Regions from separate parts of the Caballeronia sp. AZ1_KS37 genome, predicted to be linked through region 1. Evidence: riboswitches for the same ligand, from Rfam matches in the RefSeq annotation. Region 1 holds a riboswitch; the other holds the start of a gene.
The links. A riboswitch is a leader RNA that binds a small molecule or an ion and turns the genes downstream of it on or off. The one in region 1 is predicted to bind manganese.
Positions count from the first base shown of each region.

Region 2: another riboswitch for manganese. It lies ahead of NCS00_RS01105 (sodium:calcium antiporter); the one in region 1 lies ahead of mntP (manganese efflux pump MntP).

Region 1 is NZ_JALQDP010000035.1:89,611-96,867, reverse strand. It holds gene NCS00_RS23560 (glucose/quinate/shikimate family membrane-bound PQQ-dependent dehydrogenase) at 1-1,734, shown strand, start outside; gene NCS00_RS33385 (hypothetical protein) at 1,776-1,898, opposite strand; gene NCS00_RS23555 (outer membrane protein assembly factor BamB family protein) at 2,027-3,727, shown strand; yybP-ykoY riboswitch at 3,828-3,994, shown strand; gene mntP (manganese efflux pump MntP) at 4,003-4,572, shown strand; gene NCS00_RS23545 (DUF6632 domain-containing protein) at 4,538-4,969, opposite strand; gene alr (alanine racemase) at 5,144-6,247, shown strand; gene pdxR (MocR-like pyridoxine biosynthesis transcription factor PdxR) at 6,279-7,257, opposite strand, start outside.
Region 2 is NZ_JALQDP010000001.1:230,424-237,680, forward strand. It holds gene aceK (bifunctional isocitrate dehydrogenase kinase/phosphatase) at 1-1,016, opposite strand, end outside; gene NCS00_RS01090 (MerR family transcriptional regulator) at 1,051-1,473, opposite strand; gene NCS00_RS01095 (MBL fold metallo-hydrolase) at 1,579-2,652, shown strand; gene NCS00_RS01100 (ABC transporter substrate-binding protein) at 2,659-4,254, opposite strand; yybP-ykoY riboswitch at 4,418-4,593, shown strand; gene NCS00_RS01105 (sodium:calcium antiporter) at 4,682-5,692, shown strand; gene NCS00_RS01110 (class I SAM-dependent methyltransferase) at 5,837-6,688, opposite strand; gene NCS00_RS01115 (ATP-grasp domain-containing protein) at 6,685-7,257, opposite strand, start outside.

The sequences.
Region 1 (7,257 bases):
CGTTTCGATCCGCGGATTCAGAGTCCGATCGGGTTCAAGCATTGGGAGCACATGACTTGCCGGGGCGTCGCTTATTACGATGCGTCGATGCATCCGATGCCCGCTGCCGCCGCGCCCGAAGCCAGCGCGCCCGCCGAAGCCGATGCGGCCTCCGCGCCTGCCGACGCATCCGCCCCCACGGAAGCCTCCGCGCCCGTGCAGACGCCCGCGCAAACCACGGCGCAGGCCGAATGTCCGCATCGCCTGTTCCTTCCGACCGCCGACGCCCGCCTGATCGCGCTCGACGCGGACACCGGCAAGCCGTGCGCGAGCTTCGGAAAGAACGGTGCAATCGATTTGCGCGCGAATATCGGGCCGTTCACGCCGGGCGGCTATTACTCGACCTCGCCGCCGGCGGTGTTCCGCAATCTCGTGATCGTCGGCGGTCATGTGACCGACAACGAATCGAACAACGAGCCGTCGGGCGTGATCCGCGCGTTCGACGTCAATGACGGCCATCTCGTCTGGAACTGGGATCCAGGCAATCCGGACGCCACCGAACCGATCGCGGCGGGCGGCACTTATGTGCGCAATTCGCCGAACATGTGGTCGATGTTCAGCGTCGACGAAAAGCGCGGCATGATTTTTCTGCCGATGGGCAACCAGACGCCCGATCAGTGGGGCGGCGAGCGCACGCCACAGGCCGAGAAGTTCGGCGCGGGCGTCGTCGCGCTCGATGCCGCGACGGGCAAGCTGCGCTGGAACTATCAGTTCACGCATCACGATCTGTGGGATATGGATGTGGGCGGGCAGCCGACGCTCGTCGATCTGCAGACGGCGCAGGGCACGCAGCCGGCGCTGATCGCATCGACGAAGCAGGGCAGCATCTACGTGCTGAATCGCGAAACCGGCCAGCCGATCGTGCCGATCAGCGAAGTCGCCGTGCCGGGCGGCGCGGCGAAAGGCGATCACACCGCGCCGACGCAGGCCGTTTCCGCGCTCAACTTCAACCCGCCGCGCGTGACGGAGGCGGACATGTGGGGCACGACGCCGTTCGATCAGCTTTGGTGCCGCATCAAGTTCAGGAGCCTGCGCTACGACGGGCCGTACACGCCGCCGTCGGAGCAGGGATCGCTCGTGTTTCCGGGTAACTTCGGCGTATTCGACTGGGGCGGGATTTCCGTCGATCCGGTGCGGCAGATTCTGATCGCGAATCCGGACTACATGGCGTTCACGTCGAAGCTGATTCCGCGTGACAAGATTCCCGAGGACAACGGCGAGAAGAAAGGCAGCGAAACGAGCGGCATCAAGCTCGCGCGCGGTACGCCGTTCGGCTTTGAGATCAGCGCGTTTCTTTCACCGCTCGGGATTCCGTGCCAGGCGCCGCCGTGGGGCTACATCGCGGGCGTCGATCTGCGCACGCAGAAGATTGCGTGGATGCACAAGAACGGCACCATCGTCGACAGCGCGCCGCTGCCGATTCCGATGCCGCTCGGCGTGCCGAGCCTCGGCGGGACGATCGTGACGGCGGGCGGCGTGGCGTTCCTGACGGGCACGCTCGATCAATACGTGCGCGCCTACGACGTGCGCGACGGCAAGAAGCTGTGGGAGGCGCGTCTGCCGGCGGGCGGTCAGGCCACGCCGATGAGCTACGCCGATGCAAGCGGCAAGCAATATGTGCTCGTGACGGCGGGCGGTCATGGCTCGCTCGGCACGAAGGCGGGCGATTATGTAATTGCCTATACGTTGCAGTGAATGCGAAAAAAAGCGCGGGAATTTTCTCCCGCGCCTGCACGTTACGTCCGGCGATAAGCCTCGGCCATGAGCGCGCTGACCTTCGCGCGCGCGCTCAGCGCATTGCGGACGGCGGCGACGATGAAGGAAACGAGGGCGATCGGCGTGGCAGCGATGATTCCCATGATGAACTCCGTACTGGGGTAACTAACTAGGTAATAACCCTAGGTTAGCACATTATGACGCATTGCAACAAATATCTTTCGGGGAATTGACCGTACGCAAAGGCGAAACGCTCTGAAGGAGCATCCACATGAAGACGCACTTTCCGGCTCGTATCGCGGCGATCGGCGCCGTTGTGCTCATCGCGGCGATCGTCGTCGCGTGCAGTGGCGGTTCCGGCGATAGCGCCACTTCGTCTGCGGCGAGCGGCGGCGCGCCGCCGGCGGCATCGAGCCCGTCGGGGGCATCGAGCCCGGCGGGGGCATCGGCGCCTCTGGCTGCGGTGTCGAAAGATGTCGTCACCTGGCACAACGACATCGCGCGCACCGGACAGCAACTCGCGGAAACCGTCCTCACGCCGGCGAACGTCAATCAGCGTACTTTCGGCAAGCTCGCGCTCTTTTCCGTCGATGGCGCCGTCGACGCGCAGCCGCTCTTTCTGGCGGGCGTACCGATCGCGGGCGGTACGCGCAACGTGCTCTACGTCGCGACAGAAAACGCCAGCGTCTACGCTTTCGACGCCGACAGCGGCGCGGTGCTGTGGAAAGTCTCGACGCTCGGCAGCGGCGAGTCGCCGAGCGACGACCACAACTGTCATCAGATCACGCCGACCATCGGTGTCACGGCGACGCCGGTCATCGACCGGACGCGCGGCCCGAACGGCGCGATGTATGTCGTCGGCATGTCGAAGGATGCGTCGGGCGCGTATCACCAGCGCATTCACGCGCTCGATGTCGCGACGGGCGCCGAGCTCTTCAACGGCCCCACCGAAATCCGGGCGACGTATCCGGGCAACGGCGCGGGCAGCCAGAACGGCACGCTGACGTTCGATCCCGGCCAGTACGCCGAGCGCGCGGCGTTGCTGCTGCTGAACGGCGTCGTCTACACGGCGTGGACTTCGCATTGCGACTTCATGCCGTACACCGGCTGGGTCATGGGCTACGACGCCGCGACCCTGCAACAGGCGAGCGTGCTGAACCTCACGCCGAACGGCCAGATGGGCTCGATCTGGATGAGCGGCGCGGGCCTTGCATCGGACGGCCAGGCGATCTTTTTCCTCGACGCCAACGGCACCTTCGATCCGACCCAAAACGCGCAGGAGATGCCGATCAACGGCAACTTCGGCAACGGTTTTTTGCGGCTGGAAACGTCGCCGCTCAGGGTGCAGGACTATTTCGAGCCGTCGAACACGGTGCAGGAGTCGAACGAGGACGAAGATCTCGGTTCCGGCGGCGCGATGGTGCTGCCGGACTTCACCGATGCGGGCGGCACGGTCCGGCATCTGGCGATCGGCGCGGGCAAGAACTCGACGATCTACGTCGTGAACCGCTTCTCGATGGGCAAGTTCGATTCGAACGCGGACCACATCTATCAGGAACTCGTCGGCCAGATTCGTGGGGCGATGTTCGGCGCGCCCGCGTATTTCAACAACACGGTCTATTTCGGCGCGGTCGGCGACAGCATTCGGGCGTTCGCGGTCAGCAACGCGTTGCTTTCGGCGACGTCGACGAGTCAGACGTCGAATGCGTTCGGCTTCCCCGGCGCGACGCCGAGCATTTCCGCGAACGGCACGGCGAACGGCATTCTGTGGGCGGCGGAGAACGGCGCGACAGGCGCGCTGCGCGCCTACGACGCGGCCAATCTCGCGCGCCAGCTCTACAGCAGCAACGACGCCGGCACGCGCGACCAGTTCGGTGCGGGCAACAAGTTCATCACGCCGATGATCGCGAACGGCAAGGTGTATGTCGGCACGAAGAACGGCGTCGCCGTGTTCGGGCTGTTGTCGAAATAGGATCGGCGCGCGAACGCGGCGCCGGGCGTGACGCCGCGAGCGCGCCGCAACTAGCCGAAACGCCGTGGAACGGTCGCGAAGTCATGTTAAGCTCTCGGTTCTTCGCTGGGGAGTAGCCGGCTTTCCTGCACAGGGAAAGCGCTCATGTCAACACGCTCGGTCGTTCAGGCCGTGGCATGAGCAGCCATCAAAGGTTGGCAAGACCATCGACAGAATTCGCGACCGGTCGGGCGCGCGTTCTGTCGTTCCATCTTGCCCGACCAGAGCGCTACTCGATGAATCTCGCCTCCACAATTTTTCTAGCCTTCGCCATGTCCACCGACGCGTTCGCCGCAGCCGTCGGCAAGGGCGCGACCCTGCACAAGCCGCGCATCGCGGAAGCGTTGAAGACCGGCGTGATCTTTGGCGTGATCGAAGCCCTGACGCCGCTCGTCGGCTGGGCGCTCGGCAGGGCGGCCGCGCAGTATGTCACCGCGTGGGATCACTGGATCGCGTTCGGCCTGCTCTTCCTGCTCGGCGCGCGCATGATCCGCGAAGGTTTCAGCAGCGTGAGCCACGAAGCGGAAAAGCCCAATTCGCATTCGTTCTGGGTGTTGGCGCTCACCGGTTTCGCGACCAGCATCGACGCGATGGCGGTCGGCGCGGGCCTCGCGTTCATCGATGTCGATATCTTCTCGACGGCCGCGACCATCGGTTTCGCGACGATGCTGATGGTGACGGTCGGCGTGATGGTCGGCCGGCTCGTCGGCGCGACGATCGGCAAGCGGGCGGAAATCGTCGGCGGGCTGGTTCTGATCGGCGTCGGCAGCGTCATTCTGGCCGAGCATCTCGGCCATCTCGGCTGAGGATGCGCGCCTTGCCGCCGCGCGGCGTGAGAATCGCGAGCACGGCGGCGACGATGAAAAGCGCGGGCACGTCGCCCGCCAGATGACCGAGGTGGCGCCCCGCGCCGCCGAACGACTGCACGGCCATGATCGCGCCGTGCACGACGCTCGACCACACCGTGAACCAGATGAGGCTCAGATGCCTCATCGGCTCGCGCGATGCGATCAGCAGGAAAACGCCGAGCGTCGCGTAGATGCCGACGATCATCATCGCGTATTCCGAATGGCCTTCGTGGCCGGCATCCCACGCCCATCCAGAAGGCCAGAGCAGCATGAGCGGATAGAAGGCGAAGAGCGCGATCAGCCCGACGACGGCGAGCACGATGCGCAGGCAGGCGAGGCGACGGGCGTCGTTCATGGCGGCTCCTTGGCGGCGCGACATGAGCGACAAGATACCGCGAAGCGCACCGCGAAAGCCATCGATGGCGGCAGGCGTTTCCACCAAAAATCGGCGCAAATAAAATAACAACGACTGCCATTAGGCCGATACGATTCATCATTCCACTGCCTTCAACCACAAATCCAGCACGTCATGCCACGTCCGATTTCCGCGCGCATCCATCTCGACGCCATCCGACAGAATCTTCAACTTGTCAAACGCACGGCGCCGTCGTCGCGCGTGTGGTCCGTCATCAAGGCGAATGCTTATGGTCACGGCATCGAGCGCATTTATCCGGCGCTCGCTGAAGCCGACGGCATCGCGCTGCTCGATCTCGATGAAGCCGTGCGCGTGCGCGAGCTCGGCTGGAAAAAGCCGATTCTTTTGCTCGAAGGCGTTTTCGAGCCCGCCGATGTCGAAACGGCGGATCGTCACCGGCTCACGGTCACGGTGCATTGCGACGAGCAGCTTGCGTTGCTGAAGGCGGCGCGGCCGAACGAGCGCATCGACATACAGTTGAAGATGAACTCGGGCATGAACCGGCTCGGCTATCGGCCGGGAGAATTCGTCGAGGCTTGGAAAAGGGCGTCGGATATCGCGGCGATCGGCTCGATCGGCCTGATGAGTCACTTCGCGAACGCCGACGAAGGCGCGATCGACTGGCAGATAGACGAATTCGAAGCGGCCACGCGCGATCTTCCCGGCACGCGCTCGCTGTCGAATTCGGCGGCGGTGCTGTGGCATCCGCGCGCGCATCGCGACTGGGTGCGGCCGGGCACCATCCTCTACGGCGCCTCGCCGACGGGCTGCGCGCGCCACATCGAGCATTTCCCGTTGCGCGCGGCGATGACGCTCGAGAGCCGCATCATCGGCGTGCAGACGCTCGCGGCGGGCGAGACGATCGGCTATGGCCGCACTTTCACCGCGGATCGCGCGATGAAGATCGGCGTGGTCGCATGCGGCTACGCGGACGGCTATCCGCGTCACGCGCCGACGGGCACGCCCGTCATCGTCGATGGCGTGCGTACGCGCATCGTCGGACGCGTGTCGATGGACATGCTCACCGTCGATCTCGCGCCGTGTCCGGCTGCGGGCATCGGATCGCCGGTGGAACTATGGGGCGAACGCGTCCGGGTCGATGAAGTGGCCGAACCGTCCGGCACGATCGGCTACGAGTTGATGTGCGCGCTCGCGCGGCGCGTGCCCGTCGCGATCGACGCGGGCGTTTCGAATCGGGCAGAAGCGCATTCGGCATGACGCTCACGATGACGCGTCTCGAAGGCAGTGCTTACGTTCGAAAATGCGCGATCACATCGGCGAGGATTTCGATGCCTTTGCGGATCTGCTCGACCGGCACGCTCGCATAGCCGAGGATGAGCCCGGCCGTCCGGTTCGACGTGCCGCCGCACGGCGCGACATGAAGCGGCGACACCGGATAGACGCCCACGCCCTTCGCATGCGCGGCGGCGACGAGCGCGGCTTCGTGCGCCGCGTCGATGAAGGGCAGCCACAGCGTGACGTGCAATCCGGCAGCCGTGCCCGTCGCGTGCGCGCGCTTCGGAAGAAGATCGGCGATGGCGTCGAGCAAGGCCGCGCGCCGCCGTTCGTATTCGCGCCGCACGCGCCGCACGTGACGCTCATACGCGCCGCTTTCGATTAGCGCCGCGAGCACGCGCTGATCGATGACGGCCGAATGACGATCCGCGAGCCGCTTCGCCTGACGGAACGCCGGCAACAGATGGTGCGGCAGGATCATGTAGCCGAGCCGCAGATGCGGCGAAAGCGCCTTCGAAAACGTGCCGATGTAGATCACGCGGCCATTCGTATCGATCGATTGCAAGGCGTCGATCGGGCGCTGGCCGTATCGGAACTCGCCGTCGTAGTCGTCTTCGATGATCCACGCGTCGTGCCGTTGCGCCCATTCGAGCAATTCGAGACGGCGGCCGATCGGCAGCACGCCGCCCAGCGGAAACTGGTGCGATGGCGTCACGTACGCGAGCCGCGCGCGTCCATCGGCGGGAAGGCGGCGCGTATCGAGACCGTGTTCGTCGACGGGCACCGGCAGCGCCACGCCGCCCGATGCCTCGAAGCAATGCCGCGCGATCAGATAGCCGGGATCTTCGAATGCGAAGGCGTCGCCGGGATCGAGCAGCAGGCGCGCGCAAAGATCGAGCGCCTGCTGCGTGCCGTTCACGACGACGATCTGATCGCTATCGCAGACGAGCCCGCGCGCGCGGCCGAGATACGCCTGCAACGCGCGCCTGAGC
Region 2 (7,257 bases), on a different contig from region 1:
GTGAAGACGATCATCACGAGTCCCTTGATGCCCGGCGCGACGATGAACTTATCGCTCGAATGCGACAGATGATGCAGCAAGTCGCGATAGAAATCGTTCTTGCCCTGCTTCTGCAAACCGACCGACGTATAGATTTCGGCCTTCGGCTTGCGCGGCATGATCGTGCTCAGAAATTGCACGAACGCCGACGGCACTTCCATATCGACGAGAAAGTACGAATGCGAGAAGCTGAAGATGATGAGCACCTGCTCGCGCGAGAGCAGCACGGTATCGAGCGCGAGCAGGCCGGGCTTCGTATGCCGGATCGCGATGGCGAAGGGCAGCAGCGCATCGCCGTTGATGATCCGCCCGACGACATACGCCGCCTTGTTGCGAAAGAACAGCGACGAAAGCACATGAATCTGAAAGTTCGGCGCCGGCGTGATATCGCCGAAGGCTTCGCGCAGCGCCTGCATCACGCATTGCACGTCGCGCGGCAAATCCTCGAACGGCGGTTCCAACTGAAAGTTCGTGACGATGCGTTCGAGCGTCGCGGCGAGGCCGTCCTTTTCCGGGTAATACGCGCGATACGTCGGCTTTGCGGCGGGCTCGTCGTTCTCGATGTATTCCGTCGAAATGGCCGGCCGCACAAAGATGAAGTCATTGTTGAAGTACGAGCGATGCAGGATCTTGCAGCACACGGAATTGAAGAACGTTTCCGCGCATTCCGGCTGACGATGCGTCGTCAGCAAGCCGATGTAATGCAGCTTGATCTGCTGCCACACGTCGTCCTCGATATTCTCCGCGTCGTATTCGTCTTCGAGCGCCGTCACGCATTCCGTGACGCGATCGTCATACGACGCGATGCGATCGCGCGCCAGTTGTTGCAACGCGAGCCAGTCGCCGCGCTCGAATAGCTCCTTCGCCTTGATCGCGGCTTCGCGGAACACGCGGTAATGATGCTCGAAGCCTTCGAGTATCGTCTTGGCGACATCGAAGCCGATTTGCGACGAGAGCAGCTTGGGGAAATGATTCATATCGACCCTGCGCTTCCTGTGCGGGCGTCACGCGTTATGCCGCTTTGGGTTTGCGCGCACGCTTTTCCGCGCCCGCCGCGAGCAGCGCGCGGCCCTGTTCCTCATACGCGGAAAGTTCGGCGAGCGTCGTGTTCAAGTCTTCGAGCTGACGCTGCAGCACTTCGCGATGCGCCGCGATCGTATCGACGAAAGCCTGTAGCTGCGTCGCGGTGCCGGTAGGCGAGTCATACAGATCGAGCAGCGTGCGGATTTCCGACAGCGTGAAACCGAGCCGCTTGCCGCGCAGCGTGAGCTTGAGGCGCGTGCGATCGCGCGCCGAATACACACGCCGCAGGCCGTTCGAGCCTTCGCGCTTCGGCGCGAGCAGCCCCTGATCTTCGTAAAAGCGAATGGCGCGCGGCGTAATGTCGAACTCGCGCGCCAGTTCGGTGATCGTGTAATGCGTCGGTTGGGTCATTGCCGGCCGGCAGCGCAAATGCGCGCGCAACGTTAGAATGGACGTTTACGTTATCGTCAACTTGGCCAAATTGCAACGCGGCGCAAACCCGGAGACAGGCACCGAATGAACGCACTCGAACACCAGCTCGACTATGTTTTCGCGGACCGGCTGCCCGAATCGGGCGGCGTCATGGAAGTGGCGCCGGGCGTGTTCTGGCTGCGCATGCCGCTGCCGTTCGCGCTCGATCACATCAATCTGTGGCTGCTCGCCGATGAAATCGACGGTGTGAAAGGCTGGACCGTCGTCGATTGCGGCATTTCGAGCGATACGATCCGCGCGAACTGGGAGCGCGTGTTCGATTCCGTGCTCGATGGAAAGCCGGTGCTGCGTGTGATCGTCACGCATTGTCATCCGGATCATCTGGGACTTGCCGACTGGATCTGCACGGGCGGCGACAAGAATCGATGGAACGTGCGCCTGTGGATGTCGCTCGGCGAATACGCGATGGGCCGCGTGATGGCCGCCGGCGACGGCTCGAACGCGGGCGGCGAGCGAGCGGCGGCGCATTTCGCGGCGCACGGCCTGTCCGACGAAGCGTCGCTCGATGCGCTGCGCAAGCGCGATAGCTATTACCCGACGCTCGTGCCGTCGATTCCGCCGGAATATCGGCGTATCCGCGATGGCGATGTCATGCGTATCGGCGCGCGCAATTGGGAAGTGGTGTCGGGCTACGGCCATTCGCCGGAGCACAGCGCGCTTTTCTGCGCCGCCGACAAGTTGCTCATTTCCGGCGACATGGTGTTGCCGCGCATTTCGACAAACGTGTCGGTGTTCGCGGTCGAGCCGGAAGGCAATCCGCTTGCGCTGTATCTGGAATCGCTCGGCCGCTACGAAACCATGCCCGCCGATACGCTCGCGCTGCCCTCACACGGCAAGCCGTTTCGCGGCGTGCAAACGCGCATCGGGCAATTGCGCGAGCATCATCGCGCGCGGCTGGCGGAAGTGCGCGACGCGTGCGCTCAAAAGCCATGCAGCGCCGCAGACATCGTCCCTATCATGTTCAAGCGCAAGCTCGATATCCATCAGATGACGTTCGCGCTCGGCGAAGCGCTCGCGCATCTGAACCTGCTTTGGCTCGATGGCACGCTGAAACGTCAGACCGGCGCTGACGGCGTGATCCGCTTCACGCCGGCCTGACTTCGCTTACTGCACGGAAACAGCGCCGAAATTCACGCGCCCGAACGGACTCACGTTATAGCCGCTGACGTTCGCGCGCGTGAGCGCCGCCGCCGTCGGATAGACGAGCGGAATCCACAGCGCCTGATCGTGGATGATCTTCTGCCCGTCGACATACGCCTTCGTGCGTTTGGCGACATCGGCGGTCGACTTGCCATCGGCGATGAGCTTGTCCAGTTGCGGATCGCAATAGCGCGCGAAGTTGATGCCCGACTTCACCGCGTTGCAACTGAAAAGCGGCGACATGTAGTTGTCCGGGTCGCCGTTGTCGCCGGCCCAGCCCATGAACAGCATGTCGTGCTGACCCTGCTTCGCCTGCTTGATGAGTTCGCCCCATTCGATCACTTTCACCTGCGCCTTCACGCCGATTTTCGCGAGATCGGCTTGCAGCAATTCCGCGCCCGCCTTCGGATTCGGATTGAGCACGCTGCCGTTCGGGCGTACCCAGATCGTCGTGTCGAAACCGTTCGGAAAGCCCGCATCGGCGAGCAGCTTCTTCGCATCGGCGGATGAATATTTGTACGCCTCGATGCTCTTGTCGTAACTCCACGTATTCGGCGGATACGGGTTCACCGCTTGCGTCGCCGTGTTGTCGAACACGGTCTTCATGTAGGTCGTGCGATCGAAGGCCATGTTGATCGCCTGACGCACCTTCGGATTGTCGAGCGGCTTCTTCTGCGTGTTGAGCGCGACGAACGCCGTCATGAATGCGGGCGCTTCGCTCACCTTCAGCGACTTGTCCTTCTTCGCGTCGATGACGTCCTGCGGCTTCGGCGACAGCGCGATCTGGCATTCGCCCGCCTTGATCTTCTGCGCGCGCACGGCGGCGTCGGGCGTGATCGCGTAGATCAGCCGGTCGATCTTCGGTTTCGCGCCCCAGTACGACGGATTCACGTCGTAGCGGATGACCGAATCTTTCGTGTAGCTCTTCAGCACGAACGGGCCGGTGCCGATCGGCTTGCTGTTCAGATCGACCTGCTGGTTCGCCTTCAGCAGCTTGTCCGCATATTCGGCCGAATAGATCGATGCGAAGCCCATCGTGAGGATCGGCACGAAGGTCGCGTTCGGCTCGTTGAGCTCGAACTTCACGGTATGGTCATCGACTTTCGATACGGCCTTGATGAGCTTCACGAGGCCCATCGACTGCGCGTGCGGAAAGCCGCTCGCGCCCGCGATCTTGTGCCACGGATTGTCGTCCGAGAGCATGCGCGAGAACGTGAACACGACGTCGTCGGCACTGAGCGGACGCGTCGGCTTGAAGTAATCGGTCGTCTGAAACTGAACGTTCGGACGCAGATGGAATGTGTACGTGAGCCCGTCGCTCGTCACGTCCCACTTTTCCGCGAGCGAGGGCACGACCTTCTTCGCGGCTTCGTCGTAGGAGACGAGCGTATTGAAGATGACATCCGCCGATGCGTTGGTCGTTACGAGCGAATTGAATTGCACGACATCGAAGCCGTCCGGGCTCGATTCGGTGCAGACGGTGAGCGGCTTGGACATCGCGAGCATCGGCGCGGCGAACATGGCCATCGCGGCGGCCGCGGCGAAGAGTTTCAGACGCATGAGATCTCCCGTGATCTTCATTTTTGTTCGTGGATGAGCTTGAGCACGCGCAGCAAGCGACGCGCCCGGCGCGGCCAGATTAGCGGATGCATCCGTCGACGACAACGATCCGATCGGCATACGCTTATTCCGCGGGTTGCCGAAACGGGGCGCATCGGGCTAAACTTGCGCCTTCTTTGGGGAGTAGCCTTCCTTCGCGAGCGAAGGAGAACGCGTCAACATCCTCGGCCCTGCTGCCGTGGCGCGTTCGACCGGAACGGTTTGGCGAGACCATCGATGCGCTATGTCGTTCCTGGCCGGACGGCGCGTGGCGCATCGTGGTTCGCTCGACGTCCGGCCGTGGAATCATCGTGTCCCCACAACTACAACATCCCCGTTTCCCGCGCACGCTCGCGCACCCGTCGCATGTTTCGATGCGAGGTGCCGCATGACGATGCTCTTTCTCGAACTCGCGCTGATGCTCGCGATCATCCTGGTCGCGGCGGAGCTATTCACGAATGCGCTCGAACATCTCGGCGAACGGCTCGGCATTTCCGAAGGCGTGACCGGATCGCTGTTCGCGGCGGTCGGCACGGCATTGCCCGAGACGACGGTGCCGATCATCGCGCTGCTCGGCGGCACGACGAGCCGTGCGGTCAACGAAGAGATCGGCGTCGGCGCGATTCTCGGCGCGCCGCTTATGCTCGCGACGCTTTCGACGTGTCTGATGACGTTCGCGATCCTCAAGTCGCGCGGCATGAGCGGGCGCATCGTGCCGGAGCGCAGCGGCTTCGTGCGCGATCTGAACTTCTTTCTGGTCGCGTTTCTCATCGCGTGCGCCGCGATGTTCGTGCCGCATCACGCGTGGCAAGTGCGCGCGTTGTTCGCGGTCGGGCTCGTCGCGCTCTATATCGTTTATGTGATTTCGACGTTCAAGGCTTCGGCGAAGCTCGTCGAGGGCGGACACGGAACGGAAGCGCCCGAGGCCTTGTTCGCTTCGCGTCTCGGTTTGAAAACGTCGCTCGGCACGATCATGCTGCAGTTTTTCTTCGGCATCGTGCTGCTCGTCGGCGGCGCGAAGGGCTTCATTCACGGCGTCGAGGGCGTGTCGCATGCGCTGGGAATTTCGGCGCTGCTGCTGTCGCTCATCATCATTCCGATCGCGACGGAACTGCCCGAGAAAGTGAACAGCATTCTGTGGGCGCGCCGAGGAAAGGACACGCTCGCGTTCGGCAACATCACCGGCGCGATGGTGTTTCAAGGGACGTTGCTGCCGGCCATCGGCATCATGCTGACGCCGTGGGAGCCGCGTATCGAAGTGCTGACGGGCGTGCTCATCACGCTCGCGGCGGCGGCGTGGCTGCGCTTCAATGCGAAGGAGAACGGCGTCGTGCTGTGGGCGCTGCTCGGCAACGGCGTGCTGTACGCGGCCTATCTCGCGTTGACGCTCGGGCGCTGACAAAGCTGCGGCACAAAGAAGAATGCCCGCGCGAGGCGGGCATCGAAGAGCGAAGCAGCGCGCCGAGAAAACCGGCACGTCGTTCTTGTTGTTCTTATAGGGGTTATCGGCACGTGCGCCGATAACTTTAGTGCCGTCCGTCAATTAATCGACGATGTAAATCGCGCGCCGATAAAACTCGCCGATGTGCTGTTCCAGCGCATACGGCGCGAGCGCGTCGGCGAAGAGGCGCAGTTCGGCTTGTCCGTGCTGGCCGTTCAGCGCTTCGATGACGTCCTTGCCGAGATCGGCATAGGCGATCGGCGCGTCGGTCGTCTTCTTCGCGTACGCGAGATCGCGAATGCGCCAGCCGGCGTCCGTCAGCAGCTTCGACACATACGCGAGACGCTCCGCATCGGTCGCGCCCGGCTGCAGCGGATGCGTCTTGTCGCCCCACAGATTGCAGCCGAGCTGGAACACGAGCGAGCGCGACGCCTGACGCAGCTTCTTCAGATAAGCGACCGCATACGCCGGAAAATCGTGCGCGCCGGTCACATATTCGCGGTCGAAATCCGCGCCCGCGTGATGCAGCACATTCAGATGCAAAAGCACGTCGATGTCCGACAGCTTGTCGAGGCCATCGAAGGGCAGCGCTTCGTGATGCACGTCGACATTGCCGATCGAGAAGGCATCGCCGAGTTCGCGCAGGAACTTCGCGTGTTCGGCGTTCGCTTCGATCGCCGTCACGCGCGCATCGGGATGCGCATGCGCGATCGTGTACGTGAAGAAGCCCGTATTCGCGCCGAAGTCGGCCCAGCGCTCGCCGGCTTGCGGCGCGCGATGCGCGAGAATCCAGTCGAGGCGGTTGCGGTCGCCGCGCCATTGGCTCTGAATGGTCTCCTGATAACCGAGCGTACTCGCGACGAAGTCGGGGATCGTCTGATACCCCGAGTGCTTGGAGACTTCTCCGTAGAGTTGAGCGAGCCGCTCCTTGACTGCGGTGGCGCCAGAGGTCATTTCCATAGTTCCTTGTAAAAGATTCGCCAGCTGTCGCTTGCGAGATAGACGTCGCCGGCCAGGGCGCGCAACGCAGCGCCCGCGAGACGCGCTTCGCTGCCATAGCGATGCACGGTCGTCCGGCGCCGGCGCCATGTGTTCACGATGCCGCCCGTCCACAGATACGTGGCGTGGCGTGCGCGCGAAAGGCGCCGGCCTTGATAAGCGGTTGCATCTTCCGTCGCCCAGTCGCCCACGAAAGCTTCGACGATGCCGCAGTCGTGGTTCAGGCACAGGTCGAGCGGTCCCCACGGACGGGGATTCATTTCGATGAAGTACGCGCCGTCGTCCCCGACGATGCATTCGATCATCGCGAAGCCGAAATAGCCGCATTGCGAAAGCGCCTGCCGCAGCTTCACGCCGATATCGCTCGCATGAAAATCGGCGGTGCGCGCGAGCACGATCGACTTGCCGCCGGGCTGCTGCGCGAGGTTTTCCTGCGACGAGCAGAAGACTTCGCCCGTGCGCGCGAAATAGGCGAGCAGATAAAAGCTGCGTCCCGTCACGAAGTGCTGAAAGAAATAGTGCGA